DNA from 2 places in the Micromonospora aridisoli genome. Region 1 is predicted to be linked to the other one. Evidence: riboswitches for the same ligand, from Rfam matches in the RefSeq annotation. Region 1 holds a riboswitch; the other holds the start of a gene.

Region 1 (3,745 bases):
GCCGGCGGGTTCGCCGTCGAGGTGTGCCAGCAGGTTGACCGGCGCGTTGCCCGGCATCGGATGGCGCACCATCGCGGTGAACCGTTGCCGGCAGAAGGGCGGGAAGTCGGGCAGATCGGCGGCCACGTACGCCACGCCGATCCGGTACGCCTGGTCGATCGCCTGCTCGTCGGCGGGACCGAAGGGGGTGACGGTGATGGTCATGCCGGCAGCCTGCGGGAGAGACAGACGAACGGGCCAGCGAATTTTCGCTGGCCCGTTCGGACGTTGGTCGGGAGGGACGGTCGCACAACGCCTCCGGCGCTGGGTCGTAAAGACTGAAAGTCTACGGCGAAACGCCCTCCCGCACGGAGCATCTTGCGCCGTCCGTTTGCGGTCGTCAAGTCCCTGGCGGCGTGTTTCGCTCACTCCCTGCGAAAAGCCGCTTACGGAACCGCACGTACGTCAGCTCAGCAGGCCGGCGTCACGGGCGGCGCGCAGCGAGGGCTTGATCCGGTGGGTGGGGCCCACCTCACCGGCGACCGCGTCGAGCGTCTTGAGCCCCTCGCCGGTGTTGAACACCACGGTCTCAGCGGTCGGGTCGAGCCGACCGGCCTCCACCAGCTTGCGCAGCACCGCCACGGTCACCCCGCCGGCCGTCTCCGCGAAGACGCCGGTCGTCCGCGCCAGCAGCCGCACGCCCGCCCGGATCTCGTCGTCGTCGGCGTGATCCATCCAGCCACCGGTGCGGCGGACCGCCTCCAGGGCGTACAACCCGGCCGCCGGGTCGCCGATGTTCAGCGACTTGGCGATCCCGGTCGGCTTGACCGGGGTGATGGTGTCGCTCTCGGCGTGCAGGGCGATGGCGATCGGGTTGCAGCCGGTCGACTGCGCGCCGAAGACCTTCCAGCCGTCGGCCGGCGCGTCGACCAGGCCGACCTCGACCAGCTCGCTGAACGCCTTGTCGATCTTGGTGAGCAGCTCCCCCGAGGCCATCGGGATGACCACCTGGGCGGGGATCCGCCAGCCGAGCTGCTCGGCCACCTCGTAGCCGAGCGTCTTGGAACCCTCCGCGTAGTACGGACGCACGTTGACGTTGACGAAGGCGGTGTCCTCGAACTCGTCGGTCTCGACGAGTTCTCCGCAGAGCCGGTTGACGTCGTCGTACGAGCCGTCGATGGCGACCAGGTCGCCGCCGTACACGGCGGTCGTGACGACCTTGCCCTGCTCCAGGTCGCTGGGGATGAAGACCACCGACGGCGCGCCCACCCGGGCGGCGTGCGCGGCGACGGAGTTGGCCAGGTTGCCGGTCGAGGCGCAGGCGAACCGGGAGAAGCCCAGCGCGCGGGCCGCGGTCAGCGCCACCGACACCACCCGGTCCTTGAAGGAGTGGGTGGGATTGGCGCTGTCGTCCTTGACCCACAGCGGAGCGGTGAAGCCCAGCTCGGCGGCGAGCCGGTCGGCCGCCACCAGCGGGGTGAACCCGGGATCCACCGTCACCCGGCTCGCCGGATCCTGGCCGGCGGGAAGCAGGGCGGCGTAGCGCCAGAGATTGCGCGGGCCCGCTTCGATCTGCTCCCGGGTGACCCGGGCGAGCGCGGCCGGGTCGTAGTCGACCTCCAGCGGGCCGAAACACTCGTAGCAGGCGTGCTGTGCGGCGAGCGGATACCGGGCCGAACAGGCACGACAGACCAGGGCACGGGCGGGGCTGGTGGTGGTGTCAATGCCGGACGGGGCGAGCGTCGACGTCATGTCGAAGTCCTCTCATCTTTCCCCGCATCGCGCCCTGCGGCGGGGACGGAATTGGCACCTGCCCCGCCGGACGCTCAACGGTGAGCGCGCGGGGTGGTTGCCGGGGCGTCGTCGGGCCGTATCCCTCAGCCCCTCTGGATGAGGTATGCAGTTGTGTCAGCGAGTCTAGGCAATCCGGCGCCGGGCGTCGCCGGTCAATCCCAGCTTGTGAGCGAATCCTCAGCGGCGCCGTCGCGTGCCCCGGCGCCGCTGAGCACCGCCGTCAGGCCGGCACGGATCGCGGTTCGGCCTGCTCCAGGGCGACCGTCGTCGATCCGCGCCGCCACAGGTTGTCCAGCGCCCAGGTGCCCGGGCCGAGCACCGCCACCAGGAAGAACGACCAGCAGAAGAGCACGGACAGCTCGCCGTGGTTGCGCAGCGGCAGCAGCGCCTCGGGCTGGTGGACGACGAAGTACGCGTAGGCCATCGAGCCCGACGCCAGCAGCGCCGCGGGACGGGTGAACAGCCCCAGGAGCACGAGGCCGCCGCAGACCAGCTGGATCAACGCGGCGTACCAGCCCGGCCACTGGCCGAGCGGCACCGCCTCGCCGGTGCCACGGTTGCCGCCGAAGATGCCGAACAGCGACGACGCACCGTGAATGAGGAACAACAGTCCGATCACCATGCGGAACAGGGACAGAGCCGGCCCGCCGAACCGGTCAGCACGCATTGGTACCTCCTTGCGGATGGGGTGGTGGGTACCAGCATGCGAGATTAATTGACGAGTGTCGATTCCATCCCTCTTCGTGGGAACGCTCCCACACCGATGCTACCGGCTGCAACTTCCGGAAGTGACCCACCCGCCCCCGCCGACCCAGCCCGACCTGGCGAAACGACAGGACCTCGCCCCACCCGGACCACGGCCCGCGGCCGCCGGTGCGACGATGACGCGATGCCAGAAAGCAGGGTTCGCCGCCGGACCTCCGGCGTACGGCGGCGAACCGCGACACCGGTCACGCTTGCCGCGACACTCGTACTGCTCGGCGGCTGTGCGCCGGCCGACGACGCCGTGGGCGTACCGCATCGCTCAGTGCCGCCCAGCGCGTCCGGCAACCCGTCGAACGACGGCGCTCCCGCGACCGGCGACGATCCGACGTCCGGCTGCCCCGACTCCGGGGTGCGGATCAGCCAGCTCGGCGTCAGCGCCGCGATGGGGCTGCGGGCGATGGGGTTGGAACTCGTCAACTGCGGCGAGCGTCCCTATCCGCTGCGCGGGTATCCGGCGCCGCAGCTGCGGGACGCGGAGGGGAACGTCATCGGGGTCCGGGTGATCCACGGCGCCCGGGGCATCACCTCCGGCTTCGACGACCCGCCCCGGCCGCTGCTGCTGGCCCCCGGTGAGGCGGCCGGGGCCGCCCTCCTCTGGCGCAACCTGGTCGACGACCCGACCGTCGTCGCCACCAACGCCGAGCACCTGGCGGTCGCCCCGTTGGCCGGTCGACCGGCGCAACAGGTGGTCATGGACGGGCGGATCGACCTGGGCAACACCGACCGGCTCGGGGTCAGCGCCTGGAAGAAGCGCGAGCCGAGTGCCGCCACGCCGACCCCCGGTAGGCCGAGCCCGCCGCCCACCACACCGGTTCCCCTGCTGTGACCGTGCGCCGGAGCTTCAGCTGGTGACGTCCTTGCGGGTGAAACGCCAGTAGGCCAGACCCCAGAACACCGTGGCGTAGCAGATCGCCGAGATGGTGCCCCGGACGATGTCGTCGGTCTGCACGGGTGTGGAGAGCAGCCCAAGCCACGCGGTGCTGTAGTGGGTCGGCAGGAACGAGCGGATCGTGCCGAGCGCCGTGATCTGGTCCAGGATGCTGGAGAGGATCCACAGCAGCACCGCGCCACCCACCGCGCCCAGCGCCGCGTCGGTGGTCACCGAGAGCAGGAACGCCAGGCCGGCCACGACCAGCAGGACGATCGCCAGGTAGCCCAGCACGCCGAGCAGCCGCAGCAGTCCCTCGCCCGGATCCAATTGCGCGGC
Region 2 (3,745 bases), on a different contig from region 1:
AGAGGTTGAACTGCTGGAACACCATGCCGATGCGCTGCCGCAGGGCGTCGGGATCGTCGCGCAGCACGCTGCGCCCGTCCAGCAGCACGTCACCACGGTCCGGTTCGAGGAGCCGGTTCACGGTCCGCAGCAGGGTGGACTTGCCCGACCCGGACGGGCCGATCACGCAGGCTGTGCCGCCGCGCGCGACGTCCAGGTCCACTCCGCGCAGCACCTGGTGTCGGCCGAAGGCCAGGTGTACGTCGCGCAGGCTCAGGCTGACCGAGGTACTCATCGTTGGTTGCCTCCGGCGGCGCCGGGCAGCGCCAGGTCCAGGTCGTCGGGGTCGTCGCCGGCCGGCCCGGTCGCCGGCCGGCCGTGCCGCAGCCGTCGGTCGATCCAGTTGACGACGTGCGTCAGCGGCACCGTCAGCGCGAGGTAGAACAGCCCGGCCAGCAGCAGCGCCGACTGGTTGCCGGTGTTGGCCGCGTAGTCCTGCCCGATCCGGAACAGCTCGCGCTGGCTGGCCAGCAGCCCGAGGAAGTAGACCAGGCTGGAGTCCTTGATCAGGGCGATGAGCTGATTCACCCATGCCGGCAGGATCCGCCGGATGCCCTGCGGGATGATCACCCTCCGCATCGCCTCGCGCCAGGAGAACCCCAACGCGCGGGCCGCCTCCAACTGGGTGGCCTCCACCGACTGAATGCCGGAGCGGAAGATCTCCCCGAGGTACGCCGACGCGATCAGCGACAGCGCCAGGATCCCGAGCGGGTACGGGTTGGGTCCCCACACCTGCATGCCCAGCGGGGCCAGGCCGACCCCGATCAGCAGGATCGTCGCCGCGGCCGGCAGGCCCCGGAACACGTCGGTCCAGACCCGCGCCGGCCAGCGCAACCAGCGGGTACGCGAGATGCCCGCCACGGCCAGCACGATGCCCAGCGCGGAGCCGAGCAGGGCGGCGGTAACCGCCAGGATCAGCGTGTTCGGCAACCCGACGGTGAGCATCTCGGGTAGCGCCTCGCGCATCGACTCCCAGTCGAAGAACGTCTCCCACAGGGTGCGCAACGGATCCACGGTCAACCTCCGCCCTGCTCGCTCGTCGTCCTACCTCAGGAAGCCGCCGACGGGGACGCCGACGGTGCGGTCACCTCGCCGCTGCCCGGGGTGAAGTCGGCCGGGATCGGCCGGCCCGGGTAGTACTGCTCCTGCAGGCGGGTCCAGGTGCCGTCGGCGATGACCTCGTCGAGCGCCCGGTTCAGCGCCTCGCGCAGCGCGTCGTTGCCCTTGGCGAAGGCGTACGCGGTGGGGGCCGGGCTGAGTTCCTTCGCCGCCACCGTGATCTTGCCGCCGCTGTCCGCGGCGGTCTTCTCGCCGATCTCGGCGGGCGCGATCCACGCGTCCGCGGTACCGGCCTTGAGCTGGTTGATCGCGCCGTTGTAGTCGGGCACCCGCACCGGGTCCAGGCCCCGGCCGGTGGCGTAGTCGTCCTGGACGGTGCCCTGCACCACCACGACCCGCTTGCCGGGCAGCTGGTCGAAGGCGGTCAGCGGCGACCCGGCGGGCACGTCGAGACCGAAGTAGCCGAAGTCGTAGCCGTTGCCGAAGTCCACGGTCTTCTTCCGCGCCTCGGTGATGGTGATCGAGGAGCTGCCGACGTCGAACTTGCGGTTGCCGACCTGGGCGAGCAGGGCGGAGAAGTCGGTGCCGACGAACTCGACCTTCAGGCCGAGCTTGTCGGCGGCGGCGACCAGCAGGTCGTTGTCGAAGCCGGTGAACTTGCCGTCCTTGAGGTAGACGTTCGGCGGGGCGTCGGTGAGCGTGCCGGCCCGCAGCACGCCCGGCTGCAACAGACCGTACGGGTTGTCGGCGGCACTGCCGGCGGAGTCGGAGCCGCAGGCGGTGAGGGAGGCGGTGCCGAGGACGGCGGCGACGCCGATGGCGGCGGCCCGGGTCAGGGCGGGAAGGAATCGCACAGGTGTCTCCTGGTTGAGCTGCGGCGGGCACGGACGTGCCGCGCCGACGGTCCGCCGCAGGGCGGACCGCTGGGATGGATCAGTGACAGAGCGGTGAAGGGGTGGTCAGCCGAACCGTCAGGCGTCGGTGACCGGCGGCGACGCGGTCAGCTACACGCGGCGCTGCAGACCCGCATCATGTCGACGTGGCGACGCCGGGTCAGGCCCGGACGGGCCACGGCGGGAGCGGGTCGACTGCGGTACGACATGGTTCTCCTCAAGGTCGTGATGACCTGGGAACCCAGGCCACGCTTGCACCGGAGATCGCTCCGGCGCCCGGTCCTCACCCGGGGCACCCCTGCGCGGACGAGGGTTGCCGGCCAGCGAGCCGGGGCTTTGCGCTGGCGCTCATGACCTGCCGCCGACGCTATCAGCCGGTGACCGCCCACCGTCCACCCGTTATGACCACCCTCACGCCGGGCAAAGTCGATCATGAGGCTGGCGGCAGGTCTGATCTCTTCAACTGCCGCTAACCTCATGATCGACACGGGCGGGGTTGGGTGCGTACCCCCGTCGCGGGTGTTGCCTGCGAACGGCGTGATCCCATACGGTCTGCTCAGCGGTGGGCGGTGCGGTCCGCATCCGAAGACACCGCCGGTGCTCCGTCACGTGGGCCGGGAGGGTGGAACTCCCAGGTCCGACGCGCGTGACGGGCGGGCCGGCGGGCGAACCCCGAGCCGTGCGGCGGCGCGTCGAGGCGCCGGGCCGGCGGTGGACGGGGCGCGGACATCCACCGGGAGCACCCGTGTATCTCACCCCCCACGAGCAGGACCGCCTGCTCGTCCACGTGGCGGCCGACGTCGCCCGACGCCGCCGCGACCGCGGCCTGCGTCTGAACTATCCGGAAGCCGTCGCGGTGATCACCGCTTTTCTGCTCGAAGGGGCGCGTGACGGGAAGTCCGTCGTCGACCTGATGGCTGCCGGACGCACCGTGCTCAGCCGTGACGACGTGCAGGACGGCATCCCCGAGCTGTTGAGGGAGGTGCAGGTGGAGGCGACGTTCCCGGACGGCACCAAGTTGGTGACGGTGCACCACCCGATCCCGTGATCCCGGGAGAGATCCTGCCGGCCGACGGCGCGGTGGAGATCAATGCCGGTCGCCCGGTGACCACGCTGCTGGTGGTCAACACCGGTGACCGGCCGGTGCAGGTCGGCTCGCACTACCACTTCGCCGAGGCCAACCCGGCGCTGGACTTCGACCGGGACGCCGCCTGGGGGCAGCGGCTCGCGGTACCGGCCGGCACCTCGGTGCGTTTCGAGCCGGGCGTGAGCCGCCGCGTCGACCTGGTGCCGCTCGGCGGCGCGCGGATCGTGCCGGGCCTGCGGGGCGAATGCGCCGGTGCGCTGGACGGGGGACGGCAGGTATGAGCGAGCGGATCATCACGTCCAGCGGGGTGCCGCAGGGCGGCCCGCGACGAAGTGGAGTGCCGGCATGAGCAGCGTGGAGCGGGAGCGCTACGTCGCTCTGTACGGACCCAGCACCGGTGACCGGATCCGGCTGGCCGACACGAACCTGCTCATCGAGGTCGAACACGACCACTGCGCCGGTGGGGACGAGGCGGTCTTCGGCGGCGGCAAGGTCATCCGGGAGTCGATGGGCCAGTCGCGGGCCACCCGCGCCGAGGGCGCCCTGGACACCGTCATCACCGGTGCGGTCGTCCTCGATCACTGGGGGGTGGTGAAGGCCGATGTCGGGCTGCGGGACGGGCGGATCGTCGCGCTGGGCCGGGCCGGCAACCCGGACACGATGGACG

The links. A riboswitch is a leader RNA that binds a small molecule or an ion and turns the genes downstream of it on or off. The one in region 1 is predicted to bind S-adenosylmethionine.
Region 2: another riboswitch for S-adenosylmethionine. It lies ahead of SM447_RS23565 (ABC transporter substrate-binding protein); the one in region 1 lies ahead of thrC (threonine synthase).

What each region holds. Positions count from the first base shown of each region.
Region 1 is NZ_JAXCFK010000004.1:255,356-259,100, reverse strand. Features, by position in the region: gene SM447_RS10610 (GNAT family N-acetyltransferase) at 1-204, opposite strand, end outside; gene thrC (threonine synthase) at 445-1,731, opposite strand; SAM riboswitch class I at 1,741-1,876, opposite strand; gene SM447_RS10600 (DoxX family protein) at 1,994-2,440, opposite strand; gene SM447_RS10595 (DUF4232 domain-containing protein) at 2,663-3,364, shown strand; gene SM447_RS10590 (ABC transporter permease) at 3,380-3,745, opposite strand, start outside.
Region 2 is NZ_JAXCFK010000012.1:107,610-111,354, forward strand. Features, by position in the region: gene SM447_RS23555 (amino acid ABC transporter ATP-binding protein) at 1-274, opposite strand, end outside; gene SM447_RS23560 (amino acid ABC transporter permease) at 271-1,053, opposite strand; gene SM447_RS23565 (ABC transporter substrate-binding protein) at 1,089-1,952, opposite strand; SAM riboswitch class IV at 2,235-2,347, opposite strand; gene SM447_RS23570 (urease subunit gamma) at 2,737-3,039, shown strand; gene SM447_RS23575 (urease subunit beta) at 3,036-3,359, shown strand; gene SM447_RS23580 (urease subunit alpha) at 3,424-3,745, shown strand, end outside.